One region of the Streptomyces sp. NC-S4 genome, then DNA from elsewhere that is predicted to be linked to it. Evidence: riboswitches for the same ligand, from Rfam matches in the RefSeq annotation. Region 1 holds a riboswitch; each other region holds the start of a gene.

What was found. A riboswitch is a leader RNA that binds a small molecule or an ion and turns the genes downstream of it on or off. The one in region 1 is predicted to bind cobalamin.
Positions count from the first base shown of each region.
Region 2: linked by a shared signal. The riboswitch ahead of ACXNSR_RS36530 (CoA-acylating methylmalonate-semialdehyde dehydrogenase) and the one ahead of ACXNSR_RS25740 (ribonucleoside-diphosphate reductase subunit alpha) in region 1 are both predicted to bind cobalamin.
Region 3: linked by a shared signal. The riboswitch ahead of metE (5-methyltetrahydropteroyltriglutamate--homocysteine S-methyltransferase) and the one ahead of ACXNSR_RS25740 (ribonucleoside-diphosphate reductase subunit alpha) in region 1 are both predicted to bind cobalamin.
Region 4: linked by a shared signal. The riboswitch ahead of ACXNSR_RS35720 (prenyltransferase/squalene oxidase repeat-containing protein) and the one ahead of ACXNSR_RS25740 (ribonucleoside-diphosphate reductase subunit alpha) in region 1 are both predicted to bind cobalamin.

Region 1 is NZ_CM135937.1:5,676,409-5,683,485, forward strand. It holds gene ACXNSR_RS25725 (helix-turn-helix domain-containing protein) at 1-111, opposite strand, end outside; gene ACXNSR_RS25730 (hypothetical protein) at 193-420, shown strand; gene ACXNSR_RS25735 (ribonucleotide-diphosphate reductase subunit beta) at 504-1,520, opposite strand; gene ACXNSR_RS25740 (ribonucleoside-diphosphate reductase subunit alpha) at 1,520-3,907, opposite strand; cobalamin riboswitch at 4,051-4,172, opposite strand; gene ACXNSR_RS25745 (GNAT family N-acetyltransferase) at 4,224-4,721, opposite strand; gene ACXNSR_RS25750 (Uma2 family endonuclease) at 4,799-5,383, shown strand; gene ACXNSR_RS25755 (YbdD/YjiX family protein) at 5,435-5,632, opposite strand; gene ACXNSR_RS25760 (carbon starvation CstA family protein) at 5,629-7,077, opposite strand, start outside.
Region 2 is NZ_CM135937.1:8,168,357-8,175,433, reverse strand. It holds gene ACXNSR_RS36550 (3-hydroxybutyryl-CoA dehydrogenase) at 1-71, opposite strand, end outside; gene aceB (malate synthase A) at 68-1,660, opposite strand; gene aceA (isocitrate lyase) at 1,762-3,048, opposite strand; gene ACXNSR_RS36535 (short-chain fatty acyl-CoA regulator family protein) at 3,437-4,852, shown strand; cobalamin riboswitch at 4,954-5,124, shown strand; gene ACXNSR_RS36530 (CoA-acylating methylmalonate-semialdehyde dehydrogenase) at 5,330-6,829, shown strand; gene ACXNSR_RS36525 (acyl-CoA dehydrogenase family protein) at 6,826-7,077, shown strand, end outside.
Region 3 is NZ_CM135937.1:1,628,703-1,635,779, forward strand. It holds gene ACXNSR_RS06740 (TetR/AcrR family transcriptional regulator) at 1-525, shown strand, start outside; gene metE (5-methyltetrahydropteroyltriglutamate--homocysteine S-methyltransferase) at 522-2,837, opposite strand; cobalamin riboswitch at 3,018-3,246, opposite strand; gene ACXNSR_RS06750 (hypothetical protein) at 3,462-4,028, shown strand; gene ACXNSR_RS06755 (FAD-dependent oxidoreductase) at 4,129-5,862, opposite strand; gene ACXNSR_RS06760 (SchA/CurD-like domain-containing protein) at 5,964-7,077, shown strand, end outside.
Region 4 is NZ_CM135937.1:7,982,103-7,989,179, reverse strand. It holds gene ACXNSR_RS35725 (protealysin inhibitor emfourin) at 31-297, shown strand; gene ACXNSR_RS35720 (prenyltransferase/squalene oxidase repeat-containing protein) at 557-1,969, opposite strand; cobalamin riboswitch at 2,086-2,213, opposite strand; gene ACXNSR_RS35715 (prenyltransferase/squalene oxidase repeat-containing protein) at 2,585-5,368, shown strand; gene ACXNSR_RS35710 (hypothetical protein) at 5,368-6,315, shown strand; gene ACXNSR_RS35705 (energy-coupling factor transporter transmembrane component T) at 6,320-7,077, shown strand, end outside.

The DNA of each region.
Region 1 (7,077 bases):
GTACACCGGTACGCCCATGTCACTGCGATCGATTCCGAACACCTCGCAGAAGATCCCCAGCTCGAAGGGGGCGACTCCGTCGACGAGGGCCACGGCCACGTTGGTCAGCATGCCCCCAGTGTGGCAGTAATTCGGTCTTCCATGACAGTACTGCCACTGTCGATCATGGGCGATCAGGCGGACAGTAGAGCTATGACCACATTCGTGAGTTACCTCGCCGTCCTCGCCCTCGCCGCCCTCCTGCTCGGGCCCAGCCTGTACGGGATCCTGCGTGACCGCCGGATCGACCAGCAGATCCGGGCCGTCGCGACCCGCCTCGTGTGGCTGCCCCGCCAGCGTGCGGGCGGCCTCCCGCCCACCCCCCGTCGGCGCGCCTTCCGGCCCGCCGCCCGGCGGTACTGGGGCCCCATCGCCCACTGAACACCCGGGGAACGCGAGAAGCCGGGACACGGAAACATCCGCATCCCGGCTCCCCGGTCGAACCGTACGAGGTCCTGGAAGTCCTAGAAGTCCTCGTCCAGGTCGACCGTGCCCTCGACCGCGACCTGGTAGGCCGACGGGCGGCGCTCGAAGAAGTTCGTCAGCTCCTGAACGCCCTGCAGCTCCATGAAGGAGAACGGGTTCTGCGAGCCGTACACCGGCGGGAAGCCCAGCCGGACCAGGCGCTGGTCCGCGACGCACTCCAGGTACTCGCGCATCGACTCGGTGTTCATGCCCGGCAGGCCGTCACCGCACAGGTCGCGGCCGAACTGCAGCTCCGCCTCCACGGCCTCCTTGAGCATGTCGGTGACCTGCTGCTGGAGGGCGTCGTCGAAGAGCTCCGGCTCCTCCTTGCGGACCGTGTCCACGACCTCGAAGGCGAAGTTCATGTGCATGGTCTCGTCACGGAACACCCAGTTGGTGCCGGTGGCCAGGCCGTGCAGCAGACCGCGCGAGCGGAACCAGTACACGTACGCGAAGGCGCCGTAGAAGAACAGGCCCTCGATGCACGCCGCGAAGCAGATCAGGTTCAGCAGGAAGCGGCGGCGGTCGGCGGCCGTCTCCAGGCGCTCGATCTTCTCGACCGAGTCCATCCACTTGAAGCAGAACTGCGCCTTCTCGCGGATGGAGGGGATCTCCTCGACCGCGTCGAAGGCGGCCGCGCGGTCGTCCGGGTCGGGCAGGTAGGTGTCGAGCAGCGTCAGATAGAACTGGACGTGCACGGCCTCCTCGAACAGCTGGCGCGACAGGTACAGGCGCGCCTCCGGGGAGTTGATGTGCTTGTAGAGCGTCAGCACCAGGTTGTTCGAGACGATCGAGTCGCCGGTCGCGAAGAACGCGACCAGACGGCCGATCATGTGCTGCTCGGCGGGCGTCAGCTTCGCGAGGTCGGCGACGTCCGAGTGGAGGTCGACCTCCTCGACGGTCCAGGTGTTCTTGATCGCGTCCCGGTAGCGCTCGTAGAAGTCCGGGTAGCGCATCGGGCGGAGCGTGAGCTCGAAGCCCGGGTCCAGGAGGTTCTTGTTGTCGGTGGAGCTCATTACTGGCACGCCTCGCAGGACTCGGGGTTCTCAAGGGAGCAGGCCAGGGCATCGGCGTCGACGGCCTGCGGGAGCGCCACCGGAGCGGCGGTGGCGGCCTGCGCGGCGCGGGCGATCTTCGTCGCCGGGCGCGAGCGCAGGTAGTAGGTGGTCTTCAGACCCTGCTTCCAGGCGTACGCGTACATCGAGCTGAGCTTGCCGATGGTGGGCGTCTCCAGGAACAGGTTCAGCGACTGCGACTGGTCCAGGAACGGCGTACGGGCCGCCGCCATGTCGATCAGACCGCGCTGCGGGATCTCCCACGCCGTGCGGTACAGCTCACGGACCTCGGCCGGGATCCAGCCGAAGCCCTGGACCGAGCCGGAGGAGTCGCGCAGCGCCTCGCGGGTCTGGGCGTCCCACACGCCGAGCTGCTTGAGCTCCTCGACCAGGTAGCCGTTCACCTGGAGGAACTCGCCCGACAGGGTCTCGCGCTTGAACAGGTTGGAGACCTGCGGCTCGATGCACTCGTACACGCCGGCGATCGAGGCGATCGTCGCGGTCGGGGCGATGGCGAGGAGCAGGGAGTTGCGCATGCCGGTCTCGGCGACGCGGGCGCGCAGCGCCTCCCAGCGCTCCGGCCAGTTCAGCTCGACGTCGTAGTGGTCCGGGTGCAGGACACCGCGGGCGGTACGGGTCTGCTCCCAGGCCGGCAGCGGGCCGCTGCGCTCGGCGAGGTCGCAGGAGGCCTCGTACGCGGCCAGCATGATGCGCTCGGAGAGCTTGGTGGACAGCGCCTTCGCCTCGGGGGAGTCGAAGGGCAGCTTCAGCTTGAAGAAGACGTCCTGGAGGCCCATCGCGCCCAGGCCCACCGGGCGCCAGCGGGCGTTGGAGCGGCCGGCCTGCTCGGTCGGGTAGAAGTTGATGTCCACCACGCGGTCGAGGAAGGTGACGGCCGTGCGGACGGTCTCGTCGAGGCGCTCCCAGTCGATCTCGCCCGTCTCCGTGAGCACGAAGGCGCCCAGGTTGACCGAGCCGAGGTTGCAGACGGCCGTCTCGCCGTCGTTGGTGACCTCGATGATCTCGGTGCACAGGTTCGAGGAGTGGACGACGGTGCCCGGCTCGGCGGTCTGGTTCGCCGTGCGGTTGGAGGCGTCCTTGAAGGTCATCCAGCCCTGGCCGGTCTGCGCGAGGGTGCGCATCATCCGGCCGTACAGGTCACGGGCCGGCATGGTCTTGCGGGCCAGGCCGTCCGCCTCGGCCTTGCGGTAGGCGGCGTCGAACTCGTCGCCCCACAGGTCGACCAGCTCGGGCACGTCGGCCGGGGAGAACAGCGACCAGTCGCCGTCGGCGTTCACGCGGCGCATGAACTCGTCCGGCACCCAGTGGGCGAGGTTCAGGTTGTGGGTGCGGCGCTGGTCCTCACCGGTGTTGTCGCGGAGCTCCAGGAACTCCTCGATGTCCGCGTGCCAGGTCTCCAGGTAGACGGCGGCGGCGCCCTTGCGGCGGCCACCCTGGTTCACGGCGGCGACGGAGGCGTCGAGGGTCTTCAGGAACGGCACGATGCCGTTGGAGTGGCCGTTGGTGCCGCGGATCAGCGAACCGCGGGCGCGGATGCGGGAGTACGACAGGCCGATGCCGCCGGCGTGCTTGGACAGGCGCGCGACCTGGTGGTAGCGGTCGTAGATCGAGTCGAGCTCGTCCAGCGGGGAGTCCAGCAGGTAGCAGGAGGACATCTGCGGGTGCCGGGTGCCGGAGTTGAAGAGCGTGGGGGAGGACGGCAGGTAGTCCAGGCGGCTCATCAGCCGGTACAGCGAGGCCACTTCCTCCACGGCCTGGACGCTCTCGTCGGCGGCCAGACCGCAGGCCACGCGCAGCATGAAGTACTGCGGGGTCTCGATGACCTGACGGGTGATCGGGTGGCGCAGCAGGTAGCGGCTGTGCAGGGTGCGCAGGCCGAAGAAACCGAAGCGGTCGTCGGCGCCCTCGGCGAGGGTCAGCTCGACGAGCGAGTCGAGCCGGGCCGCGTGGGCGGCGACGAACTCGGCCGTGCGGTCGGCGATGAGGCCCTCGCGGTGACCGACCTCGACGGAGGCCGAGAAGGAGGTGGAGCCCTGGCTCGCGGCCTCGTCGCGCACGGCCAGCGTCAGCAGGCGGGCGGCGAGCCGGGAGTAGGCCGGGTCCTCGGAGATCAGACCGGCGGCGGCCTCCGTGGCCAGCCCGCGCAGTTCGGCGTCGTCGGCGGCGGAGCTGCGGCCGCGCAGGGCGGAGGCCGCGACCCGGCCGGGGTCGGTGTCGGGGAGGTCCGCCGTAAGTTCGGTGAGGGTACGCAGCAGCGTGGCCCCCGGGCCCTCGGTGTTGTCGCCAGAAGTGGACTCGGCGCGCGGTGCGGAAGGCGCGATGGTCACGGCGGGAGCTCTCCCTCGCTCGGCCCGGTCATCGGCGGAGCGGGGCGCGGGCGGGCGCACGCGGGCGCGACGAGAACGCGTACCCCGCATGGCGTCCACCGGCCCAACCGCGAGGCCCGGACGAATCGGCACCCGGTTCGGTCGAGCCGGGCGCGCTGTCGGCAGGTCATCGGACTTGGCGTCCGGTAGCCGGACACTTCATACCGTTGCGGGACAGTTCCGGATTCGCACCGGATTCCCCTGCGGCGACAGCAGGCATGAGCATACATGTGGGGGCGGCCCTGTGCGGTAACCCCCACATGTAGTGTCGGCGTGGCTACAGCTTGAGCCGGTAAGTGAGGAGTGTCAGGCCCTCGATCGGCGCCCAGTCCCGCTCCGGAGTGCGTACGAAGCCCAGCCGCGCGTAGATCCGGTGGGCTCCGGCCATGCTGCGCTGGGTGGAGAGGACCAGGCCGGTCACGCCCTCCCGGGCCCGCGCCCGCTCGACGCAGGCCCGCACCAGAGCCTCGCCGGCGCCCTGGCCGCGCGCCTCGTGGGCCACCGCGAGCATCCGGAACTCCGCCTCGTCGGGGCCCGCGACGTCGGCGAGCGGACTGCCCGGAGCGGCGAAGGTCACACCGCCGAGCAGCCGCCCGCCCCGCTCGGCGACGAGCACCTCGGCCAGGGCCGCCCGGCCGGCCACGTCGCGCAGCACGTTCAGGTAGGCGTCGTCCTCGTTGAAGTCCAGATGCCCGTCGGCGAGGTAGGCCCGCGCCGTGATCTCGCCCAGCTCCGCGTAGTCGGCGGGCAGCGCCGTTCTGATCACCATGTCCATGCGGTCGAGTGTGCGGGACGGTGTCGGCGGGCGGCGCTATCGTCGGAGACAGCACCGTCGAGGAAGGTGAGCGAGGCATGACCGTGATGGCCGACCGCCCCCACATGCTGACCGAGGAGTTCGAGACCCTCGCGCGTATAGGCGCCAGAGAGGTGGAGGGGCTGCGGTTGGAATTCATCGACGGGAAGCTGGGGGTCAAGGCGGTGCCTGATGGAGATCACGACCGAATCGTTGTGTGGCTGTCCCGCATCTGCATGCAGCACCGGCCCGAGGTCTGGCTCCACGTGGAACGTGGCTTGAAGGTCGAGCAGTACCGTTCGGGTCGGGCACGCCCGGATGCGTCCCTCGCCCCGGATGGCGCATTCGAAGGGCAAGGGGAGTGGGCTGACCCGGCTCCTGTCCTGATGGTCGTCGAGGTCACGTCGTACGACTCCGACACCGATGAACGCGACCGTAAGGCAAAGCCCCGCGCGTACGCGGCGACCGGCATCCCCGTCTACCTCCTCATCGACCGGGACAACTGCCTGGTGCATGTCCACAGCGATCCCAACGGGAAGCTGTACGAGACGGTGCGCACCATCCCCTTCGGAAAGGACGTCGAGTTGCCCGACCCCGTCGCCTTCTCCTTCCCGACCGAGCCCCTCAAGGACTGGGTGCGCTGAGGAGCGCCGAAGAGCCCCGCCGTTTTTGCACGGCGGGGCCCTGTGTCCCTGTCAGCAGCAGCGGAAGCCCTCGCGGGGGTCCGCCTCGCGGGCGTCCGTACGGGCGCGTTCGAAGGCGCGGCGGGTGAGGACCTCCGCGTCCGGGTCGTGGGAGCGGGTGTGGGCCACGTAGCGGTCGTACGCGGCCTCCCCGGAGAACTCCCGTACGTAGAACCGGGCCCTGGCCAGCACGCTCCGTACGGTGCTCACGCCACCGGCTCCTTGACGTGCTCGCCGCCGCCCGCCTCCGGGCCCGCCGCGGCGAGTTCCGCCCGCTCCTCGGCGGTCGCGATCAGCCCGGCCGGGGCGACGATCTCCGACTTGGTCCACGGGGTCTCGGAGAGGGTCGCCGACCCGGGGTCGCGGACGGCCTTGAGGCAGGTCCGGGCCGCGTCCGCGAGGACCACGATGATCAGCAGGGCGAAGAAGGCGCACAGCACGCCGTCGACCGTGGCATTGGTGACCACGGTGTGCATGTCGTCCATGTTCTTGGCGGGCGGCAGCACCTTGTCGGCGTCGATCCCGGCCTGGTACTTGTCGCGCTGGGCGAAGAAGCCGACCTTCACGTCCTCGGAGAAGATCTTCTGGTAGCTCGCGGTGAGGGTCACCGTGGCGTCCCAGACGAGCGGAACGCCCGTCACCCAGGCCCACTTGAGCCGGCCGGACTTGACCAGCAGCGTGGTGCAGACGGCCAGCGCGACCGCGGCGAGCAGCTGGTTCGCGATGCCGAAGAGCGGGAAGAGCTGGTTGATGCCGCCCAGCGGGTCCTTGATGCCGACCCACAGGAAGTAGCCCCAGCCGCCGACGACGATCGCGCTCGCGAACCACACGCCGGGCTTCCAGCTGACGTCCTTGAAGGACTTGTGCACGTTGCCGAGGGTGTCCTGCAGCATGAACCGGCCCACGCGGGTGCCCGCGTCCAGCGTCGTCAGGATGAAGAGCGCCTCGAACATGATCGCGAAGTGGTACCAGAAGGCCTTCATGCCGGCGCCGCCGACCACGGCGGAGAAGATCTCCGACATTCCGAGTGCGAAGGTCGGCGCACCGCCCGTCCGGGACAGCAGGCTGGCTTCCTCGACGTCCTTGGCGGCCTGGGCGAGCGCCTCGGGCGAGATGGCGAAGCCGAAGTTCGTCACCGCCTGGGAGGCGGACTCGACCGTGGTGCCGATGACCCCGCCGGGGGAGTTGACCGCGAAGAAGAGGCCGGGCTCGATGATGCAGGCCGCGATGATCGCCATCACGGCGACGAAGGACTCGGTCAGCATGGCGCCGTAGCCGATCATGCGGACCTGGGTCTCCTTCTGGATCATCTTCGGGGTGGTTCCCGAGGAGACCAGGGCGTGGAAGCCGGAGAGCGCGCCACAGGCGATCGTGATGAAGACGAAGGGGAACATCGACCCGGCGAAGACCGGTCCGTCGCCCCTCGCCGCGAAGTCGGTGACCGAGGGCATCTTCAGGGTGGGCATCGCGATGACCACGCCGAGCGCGAGGAGCGCGATCGTGCCGACCTTCATGAAGGTGGAGAGGTAGTCGCGGGGCGCGAGCAGCATCCACACCGGCAGCACCGATGCCAGGAAGCCGTACACCACCATCCAGATGACCAGGGTCTCCTTCTCCAGGGTGAAGGTGCCGGCGAAGGAGGACTCGGCGACCCA
Region 2 (7,077 bases), 2.5 Mb from region 1:
GCGCCCATCTGGCCGCCGCCCACGATGCCGACCCGGCGGATCGACGCGATCGGTGCGATCGGCGGGGTCATGAGTGGTTCTCCGTCCGGCGGACGAGGTGGCGGGTGTAGGCCTCGGGGGTGAAGAAGGCGGGCAGGCGCGGGGTGAGCGCGCTGTTCACGAAGACCTCCCTGGCCTCGGTGACCCGGGCCCGCGGGTTCTCCTCCTCCAGGGCCGCGCATTCGGCGTCGAGGAGGTCGAGGACCGTCGCCCGGTCGATACGGTCGTGGCGCAGCCACTGCCAGATCTGGACGCGGGCGATCTCGGCGGTCGCCGCGTCCTCCATCAGGCCGTACAGGGCCACGGCGCCGCTGCCGCGCAGCCAGGCGTCGAAGTAGCGCAGGGCCACGGCGACGTTCGAGCGGATGCCCTCCCGGGTGGGGGGCGCGGCGATCCGGCGTACGGACAGCAGGTCGGCCGCCGTGATCTCGACGTCCTCGCGGGTCCGGTCCAGCTGGTTCGGCCACTCCCCCAGGACTCCGTCGAAGACCTCGCGGCAGACGGGGACCAGTCCGGGGTGGGCCACCCAGGAGCCGTCGAAGCCGTCCTCGGCCTCCCGCTCCTTGTCGAGGCGCACCTTGGCGAAGGCGGCGGCGTTCGCCTCCGCGTCCCGGCTGGGGACGTGGGCGGCCATCCCGCCGATGGCCTGGGCGCCGCGCCGGTGGCAGGTGCGGACCAGCAGCTCGGTGTAGGCCCGCATGAAGGGGGCGGACATGGTGACCTCGGCCCGGTCGGGCAGCTGGAAGTCGGTGCGGTGGCCGAAGGTCTTGATCAGGCTGAAGAGGTAGTCCCAGCGGCCCGCGTTCAGTCCCGCGCTGTGCTCGCGCAGCTCGTGGAGGATCTCCTCCATCTCGAAGGCGGCGGTGATCGTCTCGATGAGGACGGTGGCACGGACGGTGCCGCGGGGGATGCCGAGAAGTTCCTGGGCGAGGAGGAAGACGTCGTTCCACAGGCGCGCCTCGTACCGGTTCTCCAGCTTGGGCAGGTAGAAGTACGGGCCGTGGCCGGCGTCGATCTGCCGCTGGGCGCAGTGGAAGAAGTACAGGCCGAAGTCGACGAGGGACGCGGACAGGGGCCGTCCGTCGATCTCCAGGTGCTCTTCGAGGAGGTGCCAGCCGCGCGGTCGGACCATGATGGTCGCGAGCCGCTCGCCGAGGCGGTATTCCTTGCCCTCCGGGGTGGTGAAGTCGATGCGGCGTTCGATGGCGTCGAGCAGGGTCAGCTGGCCGCCGATGACGTTGGCCCAGGCCGGGGCGGTGGCGTCCTCGAAGTCGGCCATCCAGACCTTGGCACCGGAGTTGAGGGCGTTGACGGCCATCCGCCGCTCGGGCGGTCCGGTGATCTCGACGCGGCGGTCGGTGAGGCCGGGCGCGGGCGGGGCGACGCGCCAGTGCGTGTCCTCGCGGAGGGCGCGGGTGGCGAGGGGGAAGTCGAGCGGGGTGCCGCCGGCCAGGTGGCCCGAGCGGCGGTCGCGTTCCTTGAGGACCTCCAGGCGGCGGTCCGCGAACGCGGTGTCGAGCCGTCCGATGAACTCCAGGGCCTCGGGGGTCAGGATCTCCTCGAAGCGCTCACCCGGCGCACCGAGGACCTGGACGCTGCGGGTCAGTGGAGAGAGGGGCATGCGGTTCTCCTCAGCGGGGGCGGTGGGCGGTGCCCGAGGGGAAGTCCCCCGGGCACCCGTCGGAAGGAGTCGGCGAAGGGACGGCCGGATGGTCGGACGGTCTAGTGGAACTGCTCTTCCTCGGTGGAGCCGGAGAGCGCGGTGGTGGAGGAGGCCGGGTTGACGGCGGTGGAGACGAGGTCGAAGTAGCCGGTGCCGACCTCGCGCTGGTGCTTGACGGCGGTGAACCCCTGGGCCTGGGCGGCGAACTCGCGCTCCTGGAGGTCGACGTAGGCGGTCATGCCGTGTTCGGCGTAGCCGCGGGCAAGGTCGAACATGCCGTGGTTGAGGGAGTGGAAGCCGGCCAGGGTGATGAACTGGAAGCGGTATCCCATCGCGCCGAGCTCCCGCTGGAACTTGGCGATCTGGTCGTCGTCGAGCGCGGCCTTCCAGTTGAAGGACGGCGAGCAGTTGTAGGCCAGCATCTGGTCGGGGTACTGAGCGTGGATCGCCTCGGCGAACTCGCGGGCCTGCTCCAGGTCGGGGGTGCCGGTCTCCACCCAGATCAGGTCGGCGTACGGGGCGTAGGCGAGGCCGCGGGCGATGACCGGGGCCATGCCGTTGCGTACGTGGTAGAAGCCCTCGGCGGTGCGCTCGCCCGTGCAGAACTCCGCGTCGCGCTCGTCGACGTCGCTGGTCAGGAGGGTGGCCGCGAGGGCGTCCGTGCGGGCGATGATCAGGGTCGGGGTGTCGGCGATGTCGGCCGCCAGGCGGGCCGCGTTGAGGGTGCGCACGTGCTGCGAGGTCGGGACGAGGACCTTGCCGCCGAGGTGGCCGCACTTCTTCTCGGAGGCCAGCTGGTCCTCGTAGTGGATGCCGGCCGCACCCGCCGCGATCATCGCCTTGGTGAGCTCGAAGGCGTTCAGGGGGCCGCCGAAGCCGGCCTCGGCGTCCGCGACGATCGGCGCGAGCCAGTCCGTCGTGTCGGTGCCGCCCTCGGCGGTGGTGATCTGGTCGGCGCGCAGCAGCGCGTTGTTGATGCGGCGCACCACCTGCGGGACCGAGTTGACCGGGTACAGGCTCTGGTCCGGGTAGGTGTGCCCGGCCTGGTTCGCGTCGGCGGCCACCTGCCAGCCGGAGAGGTAGATGGCCTGGAGTCCGGCCCGCACCTGCTGGACCGCCTGGCCGCCGGTGAGCGCGCCGAGGGCGTGGATGTAGTCCTGCTCGTGGAGCTGTCGCCACAGCCGTTCGGCGCCGCGCCGGGCCAGCGTGTGCTCCTCGCGGACGCTGCCCGAGAGCCGCACCACGTCCTCGGCCGTGTAGGTGCGCTCGATGCCCGCCCAGCGGGGGTCTTCGGCCCACCGCTGCCCCAGCTGCTCGGCCGCCGCCGTCGTGTTCGCCTCTGCCATGACCGTCACCGTTTCCATCCGTCGCTGGTCTTGCCAATGTGCCGGGTCATGAACCCGATGTCTTGGCACTCTGTGCCTGATGTGGAGCTGCGGCCGCCGAACCCGACCATGGGCCGAAGCTGAGCAATGCTGCCGAACCGCCGGATCGAACCGCCTGGATGGCCGAAATCAGGGCGTGAATCGGGCCAGTCGGCTCGTCCCGGCCGCCGTGTCCGGCGGGCCGCAGCACCGACTCTGACACTGACACTGAGTGCCATCAAGGAGGTACATCTGCCAAGCTCTGCGAATCTTCGGCCCCGGAATTGCCAAGGTTGCGAAGCTCGTCGGCCGCGAAGATCGCCGTATCCTGGCGGCGCGTGTCCGGTCCGGCAGACGGTGAGGGAGTGCGGTGGGCAAGACGTACGCGGGAGCGCGGCTGCGGCGGCTGCGCGAGGAGCGGCGGATGACCCAGGCCGACCTGGCGCGGGTGCTCGCCATCTCCCCCAGCTACCTCAACCAGATGGAGCACGACTCCCGGCCGCTCACCGTTCCGGTCCTGCTGCGCCTCACCGAGGCCTTCGGCGTGGATCCGGGCTTCTTCTCCGAACGCGACACCAGCCGGCTGGTCGCCGACCTGCGCGAGGCGCTCGCCAACGAGGTGGCCGAGGCCCGCGTCTCCCCCTCCGACCTGGCCGAACTGGCCACCCGTATGCCCGCGGTCGCCTCGGTCCTGCTGGACCTGGGCCGGCGCAGCCAGCTCCTGGCCGAGCGCCTCGCCGACGCGGCCGACGGCCGGGACCTGGCCGCCGACAGCCCGCGCTCGCCCCACGAGGAGATCCGCGAGTTCTTCTACCGGCGGCAGAACTACCTGCACGACACCGACGTCGCCGCCGAGGACCTCGCCGCCGCGATCGGCATCCGTCCGGGGGACGTCATCGGCGCGCTGGCCCGTCGGCTCTCCGACCGGCACGGGATCCGGACGGCCACGGACTCCGACCGGCTGCACCACTACGACCCCGCCGCCCGGGTACTGCACCTGTCGAACCGGCTCCGGCCGGGGCAGCAGGCGTTCCGGATGGCCACCCAGCTGGCGCTGATCGAGTACGGGGACGAACTGGACCGGCTGGCCGCCGAGGACTTCCCGCCCGGCACCCCCGTCCACGCCCTCGCGCGGATCGGCATCGCCAACCACTTCGCGGGCGCGCTGATCCTCCCGTACCGCGCCTTCCACGCGGCCGCCGAGGAGTTCCGCTACGACATCGAGCGGCTCACCGACCATTTCGGCATCGGCTACGAGACGGTTTGCCACCGGCTGAGCACCCTGCAACGGCCCAGGCTGCGCGGGGTGCCCTTCTCCTTCGTCCGGGTGGACCGGGCCGGGAACATGTCCAAGCGGCAGTCGGCGACCGGATTCCACTTCTCCCGCGCGGGCGGTACCTGCCCGCTGTGGAACGTGTACGAGGCGTTCGCCGCGCCCGGCCGCATCCACGTCCAGGTGGCCGCCATGCCCGACGGGCAGCGGTACCTGTGGACCGCCCGGGCCGTCACCCGCCACCGCGGCGGCTGGGGCGAGCCCGGCAAGACCTTCGCGATCGGGCTCGGCTGCGAGATCCGGCACGCCTCGCGGCTCGTGTACGCCGACGGGCTGGACCTCGACAACGCGGCGGCCGCCACCCCCATCGGCATGGGCTGCCGCCTGTGCGAACGGCTCGACTGTCCGCAGCGGGCCGTGCCGCCGCTCGGGCGGGCGCTGGCCGTCGACGAGAACAGCAGCACCTTCGTCCCGTACCCGGTGACCAGGAACGACGTCCCGGCCCGGGGCTGAGCGGGCGTCAGCCCACGGACGGCACGACCGGACGGGCGGCGCGGCCGGACGGAAGGCGCGCGGCGGCGGCCCTGGACTTACTAGGACGTCCAACTATATGTTCGTGCCACAAGGTCCGCGGTGCAGGGAAGCCGGTGAGAAACCGGCACGGTCCCGCCACTGTGACCGGGGAGTGTGCTGCCGTCCACACGCCACTGACGAGGTCTGTCGGGAAGGCGGGCAGCACGCGGGGATCCGGGAGTCAGGATACCGGCCGCGGATGTTCCGTGTTGTCCACGAGGATGGAGCAGACACGCATGGCACCGGTTTGTACCCACGACCCTGGTGATCCGGCGGAGCGCGCGCACACGTTCGCACGCTCGTAGGTCGTCCCTTTCGACCCAGTCCCACGGCCTTCCCCTGCGGCGCACCCGATCGGGTGCCGCCCGCCGGTCGGCCGTGCCATCCCCGGATCCAACCTGACGAGAGCAGGCACCCATGGTCCGTGAACTCACCCATTTCATCGGCGGCAAGCACACCACCGGATCCTCCGGCCTCTTCACCGACGTGTACGACCCCAACACCGGCTCCGTCCAGGCCCGCGTCCCGCTCGCGGGGCGGGCCGACACCGAGGCCGCCATCGCGAACGCCGAGGAGGCGCAGGCCGATTGGGGGCAGTGGAACCCGCAGCGCCGCTCGCGCGTACTGCTGCGTTTCCTCCAGCTGGTCGAGGGCGAACGCGACTCCCTCGCCCGGCTGTTGTCCTCCGAACACGGCAAGACCGTCGCCGACGCCCACGGTGACCTGCAACGCGGGCTGGAGGTGGTCGAGTTCGCCGCCGGTGTCCCGCACCTGCTGAAGGGCGAGTTCACCGACAACGCGGGCGCCGGGATCGACGTGCACTCCCTGCGCTCGCCGCTCGGCGTGGTCGCCGGGATCACCCCCTTCAACTTCCCCGCGATGATCCCCCTGTGGCAGGCCGCGCCCGCCCTGGCCTGCGGCAACTCCTTCGTCCTGAAGCCCTCCGAGCGCGACCCCTCCGTACCGCTGCGGCTCGCCGAACTGTTCCTGGAGGCCGGCCTGCCGCCCGGCGTGCTCAATGTGGTCAACGGCGGCAAGGAGGCCGTCGACACCCTCCTCGAGGACCCGCGCGTGCAGGCCCTCGGCTTCGTCGGCTCCACCCCGATCGCCGCGCACGTCTACGCCACCGCCGCGGCCCACGGCAAGCGCGCCCAGTGCTTCGGCGGAGCCAAGAACCACATGATCGTGATGCCCGACGCCGACCTCGACCAGGCCGTGGAAGCCCTCATCGGCGCCGGCTACGGCTCCGCGGGCGAGCGCTGCATGGCCATCGCCGTCGCCGTCCCCGTCGGCGAGGAGACCGCGAACGCCCTGGTGGCCAAGCTGGCGGAGCGCATCGCCACCCTGCGCGTGGGCCGCTCCGACGATCCCGAGGCCGACTTCGGGCCGCTGGTCGGCCGGGAGGCCCTCGACCGGGTGAACCGCTACGTCGGCATCGGGGCCACGGAGGGCGCCGAACTCGTCGTGGACGGCCGCGGGTTCACCCTGCCCGGACACGAGAACGGCTTCTTCGCCGGTCCCACCCTCTTCGACCGCGTGACCCCGCAGATGCGGATCTACCGCGAAGAGATCTTCGGCCCGGTGCTGTCCGTCGTGCGGGCCGCCGACTACGAGGAGGCCCTGCGCCTGCCCACCGAGCACCCGTACGGCAACGGCGTCGCGATCTTCACGCGCGACGGCGACACGGCGCGCGACTTCACCCGCCGGGTGGGCGCCGGCATGGTCGGCGTCAACGTGCCGATCCCCGTCCCCGTCGCCTACCACACCTTCGGCGGCTGGAAGCGGTCCGGCTTCGGCGACCTGAACCAGCACGGCCCGGACTCGATCCGCTTCTACACCCGTACCAAGACCGTCACCTCGCGCTGGCCCTCCGGAGCCAAGGAGAGCGCGAGCTTCACCATCCCGACGATGGGATGAGCCCGGTGACCCTCACCCTCAGCCCCGATCAGCTCGCCCTCGCCGAGGTCACCCTGGACTTCGCCCAGGAGCAGCTCGGCCCGTACGCCGTCACCTGGGACCAGGACAAGCACTTCCCGCTGGACGTGATCCGCAAGGCGGCGGACCTCGGGCTCGGCGGCGTCTACGTCCGCGAGGAACACGGCGGCAGCGGTCTCGGCCGCGGCGACGGCGTCCTCGTCTTCGAGACCCTCGCCACCGGCTGCCCC
Region 3 (7,077 bases), 4.0 Mb from region 1:
GAGGCGGGCGTGTCCCTGAGCGTCTTCCACTACTGCTTCGACTCCAAGCAGGCCCTGCTCGAATCCGTCATCGCCGCGATCACCGACCACAGCGTCACCCTGGTGAGGGAGGCGATCCAGCCGAAGGCGACCCTTCGGGAGACCGTCCGGGCGGGGTTCCAGGCGTACTGGGACCATGTGTCCGCCCACCCGGGCGAACACATGCTCACCTACGAACTCACCCAGTACGCCCTGCGCCGGCCGGACTTCGAGCACCTGGCGCGGCGGCAGTACGAGCGGTACTGCGACACCTACACCGAACTGATCGAGCAGCTGCGGCACCACATGGCCTTCGAACTCCGCGTGCCCGTCAACGTGCTGGCCCGCTACCTGGCCGCCATGACCGACGGGCTGACGCTGAACCACCTCGTCCTCGGCGACGCCAGGATCTCGTCGGACATCCTCGATGTGATCACCGACCACGTGGCGGGCCTCGTCGGCGAGGACCGGGGCGCGTCCGCGGACGCGCCCCGGTCCTCGGCCTAGTTCTCGGCGCGCACCTGCCGGGCCGCCTCGACCAGGTTCTCCAGGGAGGCCCTGGTCTCGGGCCAGCCCCGGGTCTTCAGGCCGCAGTCGGGATTGACCCACAGCCGCTCCGCCGGGATGGCCCCCAGTCCCTTCCGCAGCAGGGCCGCCGCCTCGGCCACGGAGGGGATCCGCGGCGAGTGGATGTCCCAGACACCGGGGCCGACCTCGCGCGGGTAGCCGGCGCCCGCGAGCTCACCGGCGACCTGCATGTGGGAACGGGCGGCCTCCAGGCTGATCACGTCGGCGTCGAGGTCCTCGATGGCTTCCACGATGTCGCCGAACTCGGCATAGCACATGTGCGTGTGGATCTGGGTGTCCGCGCGGACTCCGGCGGTGGTGAGCCGGAAGGACTCGGTGGCCCAGGCGAGGTAGCCGGCGTGGTCGGCGGCCCGCAGCGGGAGGGTCTCGCGCAGGGCGGGCTCGTCGACCTGGATGACCGCGGTACCGGCCGCCTCCAGGTCGCCCACCTCGTCGCGCAGGGCGAGCGCCACCTGGCGGGCGGTGTCGCCGAGGGGCTGGTCGTCGCGGACGAAGGACCAGGCGAGCATGGTGACGGGGCCGGTCAGCATGCCCTTGACCGGCTTGGCCGTCTGCGACTGCGCGTACGTGGTCCAGCGCACGGTCATCGGGTCCGGGCGGGAGATGTCGCCGGCCAGGACGGGCGGGCGGACGTAGCGGGTGCCGTAGGACTGGACCCAGCCGTGCCGGGTGGCCAGGTAGCCGGTGAGCTGCTCGGCGAAGTACTGCACCATGTCGTTGCGTTCGGGCTCGCCGTGTACGAGGACGTCGATGCCGGCCTTCTCCTGGAAGGCCAGGACCTCCCGGATCTCGGCCCGGATGCGGTCCTCGTAGCCGGCGGTGTCGATGCGCCCGGCCCGCAGGTCGGCGCGGGCCGTGCGCAGTTCGGTGGTCTGCGGGAAGGATCCGATCGTGGTCGTCGGAAGCAGCGGGAGCCCCAGGTGCGCCCGCTGGGCGGCGGCCCGCTCCGCGTACGGCCGGTCGCGCCGCCCGTCCGCGTCGGTGACGGCGGCGGTGCGGGCCCGGACCGCCGGATCGTGGGTGAGGGCGGAGCCGGCGCGGGAGGCCAGGTCGGCCCGGTTGGCGGCGAGTTCGGCGGCGATGGCGTCCGTGCCGCGGGCCAGGCCCCGGGCGAGCGTGGCGACCTCCACGGTCTTCTGGCGGGCGAAGGCGAGCCAGCGCCTCACCTGCGGGTCGATGTCCCGTTCGGCGGTGGCGTCCAGCGGCACGTGGAGCAGCGAGCAGGAGGCGGCGACGTCCACCCGGTCGGCGAGCCCCAGGAGGGTGGCGAGGGTGCCGAGGGACTTCTCGTAGTCGTTGATCCAGATGTTGCGGCCGCCCACGACACCGGCGACGAGGCGCTTGCCGGGCAGGCCCCCGACGGCGGCGAGGTCGTCGAGGTTCGCGGCGGCGGCCTCGGTGAAGTCCAGGGCGAGCCCTTCGACGGGGGCCTTGGCCAGCACCGGCAGGGCCTCGCCGAGCCGGTCGAAGTAGGAGGCGACGAGGAGCTTGGGCCGGTCGCTCCGGCCGCCGAGCTCCCGGTAGGCGCGGGCGGTGGCGGCCAGCTCGGCCGGGGTACGGTCCTGCACCAGGGCGGGCTCGTCCAGTTGCACCCACTCGGCTCCGGCGGCGCGCAGGTCGGCCAGGACCTGCGCGTAGACGGGCAGCAGCCGGTCGAGCAGGGCCAGCGGTTCGAAGCCGGCGGCGACGCCGGGGGCGGGCTTGGCCAGCAGCAGGTAGGTGACGGGGCCGACCAGGACGGGGCGGGCGGTGTGCCCCAGCCCGAGTGCCTCCGTCAGCTGGGCGACCTGCTGGGTGGAGTCGGCGGTGAAGACCGTGTCGGGGCCGAGTTCCGGCACGAGGTAGTGGTAGTTGGTGTCGAACCACTTGGTCATCTCCAGCGGCGCGACGTCCTGGGTGCCGCGCGCCATCGCGAAGTACCCGTCGAGCGGGTCGGCCGCGACGGCGGCCCGGTGCCGCTCGGGGACGGCGCCGACCATCACGCTGGTGTCCAGTACGTGGTCGTAGTACGAGAAGTCGCCGGTCGGCACCTCGGTGATGCCGGCGTCGGCCTGCTGCCGCCAGTTGGTGCGGCGCAGGTCGCGGGCGGTCGCCCGGAGGGCGTCGGCGGTGGTGCGGCCCTTCCAGTAGCCCTCGACGGACTTCTTCAGTTCGCGGTTCTGGCCCTGGCGGGGGTAGCCGTACACGGTGGCCTCGGTGGGCCGTCCGGTGGCGGGGGTCGTGCCGGTCACGGAACTCTCCTTCGCGAGCGTTCTCCTGTGGACCCGGTGAGGGACCGAGGGCGCGAAGGGATGACGGACCGGGCGGATCACGACCGGGTACGGGTGCGTGCGGATGCACGTGCCCGCGGTCGTCCGCCTGATGTGTCGCCGACCCGCCCACGAGGTCACCGGGATTTCCGTGCGCGATCGGTCGCGCACGGGCAACGGGCAGGTCTTCGGACTCGCGGGCGCGTCCCGTCGTACGGATGCCGTACGAGACTCCTACTGGCCGTCGCTTCCCAGACCCGTCCGGGCCCAGTGCGTATGACGGCGGTCGTTCCCGCTCACCGCTGCGGGGCAGTCCCGGATTCCCACCGGGTTCCCTCTTACGACGCATCCCGCCTGGCGGACGGGGCGAACCAGCTGCCCGGCCAGAGTAGACGCCGTTCCCCGTCGGCGCGCGGAGTTGTCCGGCATCCGGATGGCGGAGTGAGACGTACCGGGGTCGAAATCCGGCCATGAAGTGAATTGCGTCACTGCGGAGCGAGTTGTGTCCCTCTTGTCCGTTTACCGGATCGAACTCCCCGGTCAGCGCAGTACCTTGCAGCTCACTCCATCGAGATCGCTCGATGACCACCGGAAGACCGAGGAAGTATGGCTGGACCGGTCCCGCGCCCCGCCCGCGTCCGCACCCTGGCACCCGGCGTCCTGCGCGCCGCACTGGTGTCAGTGCTGGCATGCGGCGCCCTCACCGCGTGCGGCTCCGACGAGGAGGCACTGCGGTACGCGACCGACTACGCGAACCACGAACCGCTGGGCGTGGTCGGGTACCCCACCTCCGAGTCCCTCAAGATCACCCAGAGTCTGGTCTGGCGGCTCGCCGACGGCAAGGCCGAGGAGGTGCAGTCGCTCGCCGCCAACCCCGATGACGCGAAGGGGGACGTCGAGCGGACCGCGCGGAACTGGATCCGGGCCTTCCACGAAGGCGCCAAGGGGAAGGTGACCGCGGAGTTCTACGACGAGGGGTCCGTACGGCAGCTCGTCGTCGTGTACTTCCACGACACGGGCCAGACCAAGTCGTTCACGGTCCAGCTCACCGGAAGGGCCGGAGAGGAAGGCTGGCGCGTGGCCATGCGCGAGCCGGACCCGAAGGAGGCCTCGGCGACCCCCGACTGGGTTCCGAGGACCCCCGGGGGCCTCGGCTCGAAGACTCCGCGATGACCCGGTCCGCCGTCGCCACGAACTGACGGGCGCCGCCCCGCGGATCACTCCGCCGGACGGCGCCCTCGGTGGCGCGGGAACGGGAACGGGAACGGTCGGATCAGGACCGGTCCAGCAGCGTGGTCAGGACCTCGTGGAGGACCGCCGCCGGGTCCGCCACCGCCTGCGCCGAGCGCCAGGCCACGAAGCCGTCCGGGCGGACGAGGATCGCGCCCTCGGCGGTCGTGCCGTGCACCTCGGTCCAGTCACCGCCGTTCGCCGGGATCAGGTCGGCGTCCGGGCCGGTGCCGATCGCGTACACGTCCAGGGGCAGGCCCAGCTGTTCGGCGACGGAACGCCCCGCGGCCCGCCACGGCCTGCCCTCGGAGCACAGCAGGACGAAGGAACGCTCGTAGAGGTCCACGGTGGACTTCGGCTCCGGATCCCCCGGACCGCAGAGCCACATGTGCGGTGCGCGGCTGCCCGGATCGCCGCAGAGCCGCATCCGTTCGGGCACCACGGGCTGGTCCGGGTCGGCCCCCAGCACCGCGCCCCGGTTGTAGCGGTAGCCCATGGCCACGGAGAGGACCCCGCCCTGGCGGCCGCCGGGCCCGGAGTGCGGCCCGGCCGCGGACCCGGAGGCCGGTGCGGACGCGGACGCGGGCTCGGGGTCGGGCTCGTACCCCGGGTGGCTGTGCTCCGCCGACCGCGCAGATGCGCGCTCGCTCGTGGCCCTGGCCACCGGCAACCGCTCGGCCTCGTAGGTCTGCAGCAGCCCCGGCCCGGCCGAACCGTCCAGCACCATCGCGAGCTTCCAGGCGATGTTGTGGGCGTCCTGGATACCGGTGTTCGAGCCGAACGCCCCGGTGGGGGACATCTCGTGGGCGGAGTCTCCGGCCAGGAAGACCCGGCCGGCCGCGTACCGCTCGGCGACCCGCTCGGCGGCGTGCCACGGGGCCTTCCCGGTGACCTCGACGTCCAGGTCGGGCGAGCCGACGGCCCGGCGGATGTGCTCCACGCAGCGCTCGTCGGTGAAGTCCTCCAGCGTCTCGCCCCGGTCCGGGTGCCAGGGCGCGTGGAAGACCCACCGCTCGCCGTTGTCGACCGGCAGCAGGGCCCCGTCGGCATCGGGCTTGGTCAGGTAGCACACGATGAAACGCCGGTCGCCGACCACATGGGGCAGCATCCGCGACCGGAAGGTGATGCTCACGTTGTGGAACAGGTCCCCGGAGCCGCTCTGGCCGATCCGGAGCGCCTCCCGCACGGGGCTGCGCGGCCCGTCGGCGGCGACGAGGTAGTCCGCGCGCACCGTGCTGTGTTCCCCGGTCTCCCGGTTCTTCACGATCGCGGTGACCCCGCCGGGGTCCTGGTCGAAGGAGAGGAGTTCGGTGGAGAACCGCAGGTCGGCCCCGAGCGTGGGGGTCACGGACATCAGGACCGGCTCGATGTCGTTCTGGCTGCACAGGCACCATGCCGCCGGACTGAAGCGCGCGAGCGCGCCACCCGGGTCGATTTCCTCGAAGAGCCACTCCTGGTCGTCACCGGTCAGCGAGCCACCCTGCATGATGCCGTGGTTGTCCGCCAGGACCGACGCGGCCTCGCGGATCCGGTCCTCGACACGGGCGACCCGGAACAGTTCCATCGTCCGTACGTTGATACCGCGTCCGCGTGGGTGCATCGAGGTACCCGCGTGCTTCTCGACCACCATGTGCGGGATGCCATGCCGGCCGAGGAAGAGCGAGGTGCACAGACCCACCAGCGAGCCGCCCACGATGAGGACCGGGACGTGGTGGTCGACGTTTTCCTTCATGGCTCTTCCATGCCCTGTAGGAGGCCGGTTCCCTCGCTCGTTCACCCGCTTGGTTCTCTCCTCTCGCGCCGCAGGGATTACGGGACAACGATCGGTTCGGGTGGCGCCGCCCGTGGCGACCGTGTGGTCTCGAAGGAGTGTGAACGATGACAACCTTGTCGGAACGGATATCCCAGTCCGCCTTCGACGGCTCGAGACTTCGGGTCGTTCTGCTGCTGGATCTGTACGACGGAGCGCAGAACCAGTTCCTCGAGGTGTACGAACATCTTCAGAAGCAGGTGTCCTCCGTCCCCGGACACATCAGCGACGAGCTGTGCCAGTCGATCGAGAACCCGTCCCAGTGGCTCATCACCAGCGAATGGGAGAGCGCACCTCGGTTCTTGGCCTGGATCAACAGCGAGGAACACGTCGCGTCGGTGCAGCCGCTCCACAGCTGCGTGCGCGACACCCGCTCGCTGCGCTTCAGCGTGCTGCGGGAGATCGGAAAGGGGCCGGGCACCGGCTCCCACTCCCCCACCGGCCCGCCCTCCGCCGCCTCTTCACCGGAGGCGGCGGACCGGGCCCGGGGCGGCCTCCAGGTCGCGCCGCGGCGTGGCGACGGCGTGGTCCGCCACGCGCTCACCTTCACCGTGAAGCCCGGCAGCGAGCCGGTGGTGGCGGAACTCCTGGCCGGGTACACGTCCCCGCAGGCCCGGGTGGACGAGAGCACGCGGCTGCGCCGCACGTCGCTGTTCATGCACGGCAACCGCGTCGTCCGGGCGGTCGAGGTCGAGGGCGACCTCCTCGCGGCCCTGCGCCACGTGTCCCAGCAGCCCGAGGTACGGGCACTGGAGGAGGCCATCAACCCGTACCTGGAGCAGGACCGGGACCTCAGCGACCCCGGATCGGCCCGGATGTTCTTCACCCGGGCGGCCCTCCCCGCGGTGCACCATGTGGCGGCCGGCGGCCGCGAGTCCGCGGACGTCGGGCGGCACGCCCTCTTCTACCCCGCGAAGGACGGGTGCGGCACGGCGCTCGCCCGGCTGCTCGCCGGGCAGGACGAGGCGGCCGTGGACGATCCGACGAGCCCCATCGAGGGCAGCACCATCTTCCAGCGCGACGACATCGTCGTACGCCTCCTCGACCTGCGCGGCCCGCTCGACGCACGGCCCGCACTGGCCCTCGGCGTCGAGGGCGGCCACAAGGCGGCCGTGCTCGCCCGGCTGCTCGACAGCGCCAAGGACGGCGTCCCCAGCACCGACCAGGAGATCTCACGCTTCC
Region 4 (7,077 bases), 2.3 Mb from region 1:
GGGCGGTGCTCTCTCCAAGGAGGTCTCATCATGCTGATCACCGTCACACGCACGGGCGGGTTCGCGGGCAGGGAGCGGACCGCGTCCGTCGAAACGGAGTGCCGCGCGGACGGGCCCGAGCTGGAGCGGCTGGCAGAGCTCGCGCTCAGCGGTGAGGGCCCGGCAGGGCAGCACCCCGTTCCCGACGGCTTCAGCTACTCCGTCAGCGTCGACGGCAAGCTGATGGAACTGCAGGATCCGTACCTCACCGAGGACCAGCGGCAGCTGATCGACGCCGTTCTGGGCGCTGCCGCCTGAGCAGCCCGCCCACCCGGCCCCGGTCGGGCGTTGCCGTACCTGCCCGACCGCGGCCGGTACGGCAACGGCGGACCGTCCCGCCGTACCGCTCAGGGTCCGACCACCGCGCGCCGCCCCCGCGCCACGGCCAGCGCGCGCTCCACAGCCCGGTGAGCGAAGCGGCGCTGCGGCTCAGGCACCGATCCCGGCCCGGGACAGGCCCACATCAGCGGGCGCGGCCACGGGCTCGAAGGTCCGCAGCCCCACCGGTGTTCGGTGGTCAGGCGCCCCAGCGCAGGGCGATGGTGTCGCCCACGTTGATGACCTTGTTGCGGACCGCGCCGGCGAACGCGGAGCCGTCGACGCTGACCTTCCAGGTGTTGGAGCCACTGTTGGCCTTGCCGCCCACGGCGGTGACGGTGCCCGTGCCCGACGAGGGGGTCACGCTCGTGACGCAGCCGGCCGGGGTCGCCCCGGTGGTGGCCGCGTTCAGGACGTCGCCGAGGGTGGTGGTCGTACCGGTCGGGGTGAAGGCCACCGAGCAGACCTTGAGGTTCCCGGCCCCGTCGTCGACGGTCAGCGCCAGCTTGGTGGCCGTACCCGCGGTGAAGGTCGGCTGGGCGACCCACTGCGGGGCGCCGGGGGTGACCGGGACGGGCGGGGCCGTGGTGAAGCCGCCGCCCGCGACGGCGCGCAGGGCGTCGATGGAGGAGTAGGCGGAGGGGACGGTGTCGGAGGGCTTGTACTTGAAGCCGCCCGCCGGGTTGTACTGGTTGGCTATCAGGAAGTCGACCGGGGTCTTCCCGGTGGCCGTGAGGAAGTCGCCGGTCTGCGGGTTGAAGCCGCAGGCGTTCAGGCCCGCGACACCCCAGCCGTTGGAGCTGGTGTTGACCCCGTAGAGGGAGTTGAAGGCACCGGTGGAGGGGGCCAGCGTGCTCTTGAGGAAGTTCTTCGCCCGGACGACGTCCGTGTCGGTGTTGGGGACGCCGGAGACGCACAGGGCCGCCATGGCCGCCCCGGTCATGTCGACGTCGCTCGCGGAGTTGAGGACGGTCGGGTTGCCCTCGGCCTTCTGGAAGGTCCAGCCGCCGTCCACGTGCTGGTTGGCGCGGATCCGGGTGACGATCGAGTCGGTGAGCGCCTGCGGGATGCGGGCGCCGCCGGCCTGCGTCCTGGCGCCGCCGAGCGAAAGGGCCGCGAAGACCGTGCCGTTGAAGTTGCCGGAGGTGCCGAAGTAGCCCGCCTCCGCCGTCTGCCAGTAGGAGTAGACGTTCGCCACGAGGTTGCGGGAGGCGGAGACGCGGGCCGGGTCGATGCCGGCGGCGTACGCGTTCAGGACGCCGCGCTCGTAGTCGGTGACCACCGGGGAGGCGGACGGCCAGCCCGCCGCCTGGATCAGGTTGCGGTAGACGGTGCGGGCGTTCTTCGTCGTGTCGCCACCGGGGTAGACGTCCACGACGGCCGTACCGGTCGCGGCGAAGGCGCTGAACGCCCACTCGTTGGAAAGGCCCGCACCGGCGTACGAACCGTCCGCCGCCTGAAGGGACTTGAGGTAGGCGACGCCGTTGGTCTTCGAGGTGGCGAGCTGCGCGGGCGACGAGGTCGCGGACGCGGGCAGCGCGGTGAGGGCGAACGCGCCGAGCGCGGCGGGCACCGCGAGCGCGAGCCGGCGGGAGGTACGGGGACGGGACATGGCCTGCTCCTGGAATCGGCGGACGCCGACCGCTGCCGACGCCCCGATCACCGTGCGGAGGCACGGCCGGGCATGCCGGAGGGCCGCCGTCCGGAACGCGTGGTACGGCTTCCTGTGCTGCATCGCCGTATGGGCATTCGGGCTCGGGGACGGCCCCGCCGTCCCACACCGCTGCGCGTCAGCTCCGGCTTCCCACCGGATTCCCCCATCTGGCAGCCCTGGACGCTACCCGAGTGATCAAGGGTCCGCCAGCCGGGCGGGAGCGGTCCGGCGGGACCCGTCCGGAGCGTGTCCCCTGAGACGCAGGCCACCTTGACGCTGTCTTTATCGGCGTGTTCCACTCCGACTGATAAGCACTCAACTCCAGGGGAAGCCGGTCTGATTCCGGCGCTGACCCGCAACCGTAGGCCCGGTCCCACCGGGCGAGCCGGAATGCCTGGAGCCAGGTTTTTGCAGCGAGAAACGCCGTCGCGGACTACGGCGTGGTTCGAAGGCTTCCTCCGCGCTCAGCGTTCTGCGCCGCGCCCGGCGCTCCGTGCCCGGCGGCCCGCGCCCTGCGCGTACGGGGAGCCCTTTGCCACGCACTGGTCCGCCCGGCCGACACGAGGGGCCGTGGTGGGGACCGCAGAGCGAGCAGAGCGACGCACGAGGCGGAAGAGGCGGGTGTCGCTGCTGTCGGCGGCGCTGCTGACCTTCGGCACCGGCGTGGCCTTCGGCACCGGTACGACGTCCGCGGCGGCCGACCCGATCGAGGGGTGCACGGCCACCACCGGCGCCATCGTCGCCGTCGACTTCGGCCCGTTCGGCGGGAAGGTCGAGCGGGGCTGCGACACCAGCCCCACCACGGGCTACGAGTTGCTCAGCGCCGGCGGTTTCACCACGGAGGGCACCCAGCACGACGGCCCCGGCTTCATATGCCGCATCGGCAGCGGATCCTTCAACTCCGGTACCCAGTACCCCACGGCGGACAAGGAGAAGTGCGTCCTGACCCCGCAGGCGACCGCGTACTGGTCGTACTGGACCGCGTCCCCCGGCCAGAAGAGCTGGACCTACAGCTCGCTGGGCGCGATGGCCCGGATCCCGAGGGCCGGTGACGTGGACGCCTGGGTGTTCGGCAGCACGGACATCGGCGGCACCTCGGGCAAGCCCGCCTTCTCCCCCGACGACGTGCGCGCCGCGGGCGGCAAGCCCGACCCGGACCCGACGGGTCCGCCCCCCGTGCCGCCGGGCACCGTCGACGTGGCCGCCGCCACCCGCTGGATCACCGGGAGGCTGACCGACGGCGAGCGGGTCGTGGACGAGGGCGCCACCACCCCGAACTACCTGCTCACCACGGAGGCCGTGTACGCCCTGGCCGGCGCCGACCCCAAGAGCCCGGCGGCCCGCAAGGCCGCCGACTTCCTGGCCACGCCCGCGCACACGGACGCGTACGCCTATCCGGCCGGCAAGGCCGGGATCCCCGACGCGACCGCCGCCGCGCGACTCGCGCTGGTCGCCGAGGCCACGGGCAGGGATCCCCGTGCCTTCGGCGGGCACGACCTGCTCGGCGACCTGCTCAAGTACGTCTGCCCGAGGGACATCGGCGACGGCGAGACGATCGAAGGCTGCCTCACCAAGGGCGACTTCCGCACCACCGGCCAGTCCGATGCCCAGGCCATGGCCGTCATCGCCCTGCTGAACGGCGGCGTGACGCCTCCCGCCGACGCCGTGAAGCGGCTGACCGCCCTCCAGTGCGAGGACGGCGGGTTCACCAGCATCCTCATCCGCGCCGGCGGATGGTGCGACAGCGACGCGAACGCCACCGCGCTGATCACCCTGGCCCTCAAGCGGGCCGGAGGCCACGACGCCGTCGTCGAAAAGGCCCGCGCCCACCTGCGGAAGTCCCAGCTGCCCACCGGTGCCTGGCCCGCCGCCGCCTACATGACCACCGGCAACGCGGCGTCCACCGGCTGGGCGGCCCAGGCCATGCGCGCCCTCGGCGACACCCCGTACGCGGACGCGGGCCTGTTCTGGCTTTCCAAGCAGCAGCTCCCGGGCGGGGCCTTCGGCTTCGAAGAGGGCCTGACCGAGCCGCAGTTGTACCCGACCGCCCCCGCCGTCGTCGCGGCCGCGAAGAGCGACCTGGTGAAGCTGACCACCAAGAAGGCGGACCCGCCCACGCCGCCGACCACTCCTTCGCCCCCGACCACGCCTTCGCCTCCCACCACTCCCCCGGGCGACGGACCGGACCTGAAGAAGGGCATCGCGTACCTCACCGACACCACCCGTCTGATCCAGGGCCGCTACTACGAGAACGCCCCCGGCAGCGGCTTCGCCGACTACGGCATGACCATCGACGGGGCCTACGCCCTGGCCGCCACCGGCGAGAACAACGCCGCGCTGCGCAACATCGTCGACTTCCTCGACAAGGGCGGCAAGGACGGCAAGGGCCGCGGCGTCCACGACTGGACCCTGATCGGCACCAAGTACGCCGGCGGCGGGTACATCGGCAAGACCGCCCTGCTCGCCGAGGCGGTGGGCCGCGATCCGCGCGCCTTCGGCGGCCAGGACCTGATCGCCGCCCTCGCCAAGGCCGTCTGCCCGGCCCCGAGCACCGCGCCCGACCGGAGCTGCGCCGCCAAGGGCGCCTACACCAACGCCCCGTCCGTCTTCTCCCAGTCCCTCGCCGTCATCGCCCAGGTCCGCGCCGGCGAGAGCGCCGCGGCGGCCGATCCGATCGCGTACCTGGAGAGCCTCCAGGAGCCCTCGGGCGCCTGGCCCAGCCTGATCGGGACGCCCAGCGGCGCCGAGGTCGACTCCACCGCCATGGCGGCGATGGCCCTCGACCTGCTTGCGGACGCCAAGGCGCAGGCAGCCGTGGACAAGGCCCTGGTCTGGCTGGCCGCGCAGCAGACGGACGACGGCGGATTCCCCGGAGCCTCCGGCAACTCCGTCAACTCCGCCGCCCTCGCGGTCCAGGGCATGTCCCTGGACACGCCCAAGTACCGTACGCAGATCGCCAAGGCCCGCGCGTTCCTGGCGACCCAGCAGAACGGCGACGGCGGATTCGTCGTCAACAAGGGCGGCCAGCCCGGTTCGGACGTCCGCGCCTCCACCCAGGCGGTCGGCGGCGCCACCGGAATCTCCTTCGCCACCCTCACCCGCAGCCTGGACGGCACCACCCCGCAGCCCGTCCCCAGCGGCACTTCCGGCACTCCCGGCACTCCCGTCATCGTGACCCCGGGCGGGGAGACGGCCGGCGGCAGCAGCGGCTCGGGGTCGGGCGGCCATCTCGCCTCCACCGGAACCCAGGTCGCCGGCCTCGCCGCCGCGGCCGCGGCCCTGGTGCTCGGCGGCTGGGGTACGACCCGCGTCGCCCGCCGCCGGCGCCGGCACGGGACGACCGGAGGCCGGGCGTGATGCGCGAGCGCACCCTGCGGGCCCCGGCCCGTGCAGCGGCCGCGCTGGGGCTGACGGTCGCGGCCTTCGCCGCCACCGCGGCCCCGGCGGGGGCCGCCCCGCAGCCCATGGGGCAGTGCACCACCTCGTCCGGGGTCGTCCTCGCGGTGGACTTCAGCCGCTGGGGCGGACCCGTCTACCGCTCCTGCGGTACGACCCCCACCACCGGCTACGAGCTGCTCAACCAGGGCGGCTGGGCCACGACCGGCACCGGCCACGACGGGCCCGCCTTCATCTGCCGGATCGGCTACAGCGGCCACCAGGGCGGCAGGCAGTTCCCGACCCCGCAGGAGGACGACTGCGTCCTGACCCCGCCCGCCTCCGCCTACTGGTCGTACTGGCACGCGAACCCCGGCCAGAACACCTGGGAGTACAGCCGGCTCGGCGCCATGCTCTACAGGCCGAAGCCCGGCAGCGTCGACCTGTGGATCTTCGGCGGGACGAACGTCGAGGGCACCGAGGGGAAGCCCACGGTCACCCCCGACCAGCTGCGCGCCAAGAACACCCGGCCCGCCGGCGGACCCGCGCCGAAGGACACCCGCACGGCGGCGCCGCTGCCGCCGAACGCCAACACCGGTCCCAGGCCGGAGAACCCGCCGCCGGGTGCGGCGTCCTCCGCCACGACGCCGGCGCCCGGCCCCACGGCCCCGGTATCGGACCCGATCCCGGCCCCGGCCCCGGAGAGCCCCACCGCGAGCACCGCGCCCACGCCTTCCGCGTCGTCCCCGTCCGGCGATCCGGCGCTCGCCGCGCCGCCGCCCGGCCCCCAGGTGGTCGAGGCCGCGCCCGCCGCCGACGCGCAGCACGACGCGGGCTCCTTCCTGCCCGCCGTCGCCACCGGAGCGCTGGTGCTGCTGATCGGCCCCGCCGCCGTGTTCGCGGCCAGGCGCCGCCGCCGTACGGAGTAGCCGCGTGCCACGCACCACTGTCACCACCTCGGCCAAGGCGGCGGTCCCGCCCGCGTCCGGCCCCGCGCCGGACGCGGGCGGCCGCCGCCTGCCCCGTACCCTGCACCCGGTCGCCTGGTGGATCTGGGCACTCGCCCTGGCCACCGCGGTGAGCCGCACCAACAATCCGCTGCTGCTCTTCCTCGTCCTCGCGGTCCTCGGCTACGTGATCACCATGCGCCGCACCGAGGCCCCCTGGGCGCGCGGCTTCAAGTACTACCTCTACCTGGCGCTCACGGTCGTGACGATCCGTGTGCTGTTCCGCGCCGTCTTCGCCACCGGCATCACCCCGCGGGACCACTTCCTCTTCTCCCTGCCCCACGTCCCCACCCCCGACTGGTACGCGGGCATCCAGCTCGGCGGACCCGTCTCCCTCGAGGCCCTGCTGTCGGCCGCCACCGACGGGCTGCGGCTCGCCTGCATGCTGTGCTGCATCGGCGCGGCCAACACCCTCGCCAATCCCAAGCGCGCCCTGCGGGTGCTGCCCGGCGCCCTCTACGAGCTCGGGGTCGCCGTCACGGTGTCCATCAGCGTCGCACCCCAACTGGTGGCGAGCGTCCAGCGCGTCCACCGGGCGAGGCGGCTGCGGGCCGGCCGCACCAAGGGCCTGCGCGCCCTGCGCGGCATCATCGTCCCCGTCCTCGAGGACGCCCTGGAGCGGTCCCTGCGGCTCGCCGCCGCCATGGACTCCCGCGGCTACGGACGGGCCGGGACCGCCACCCG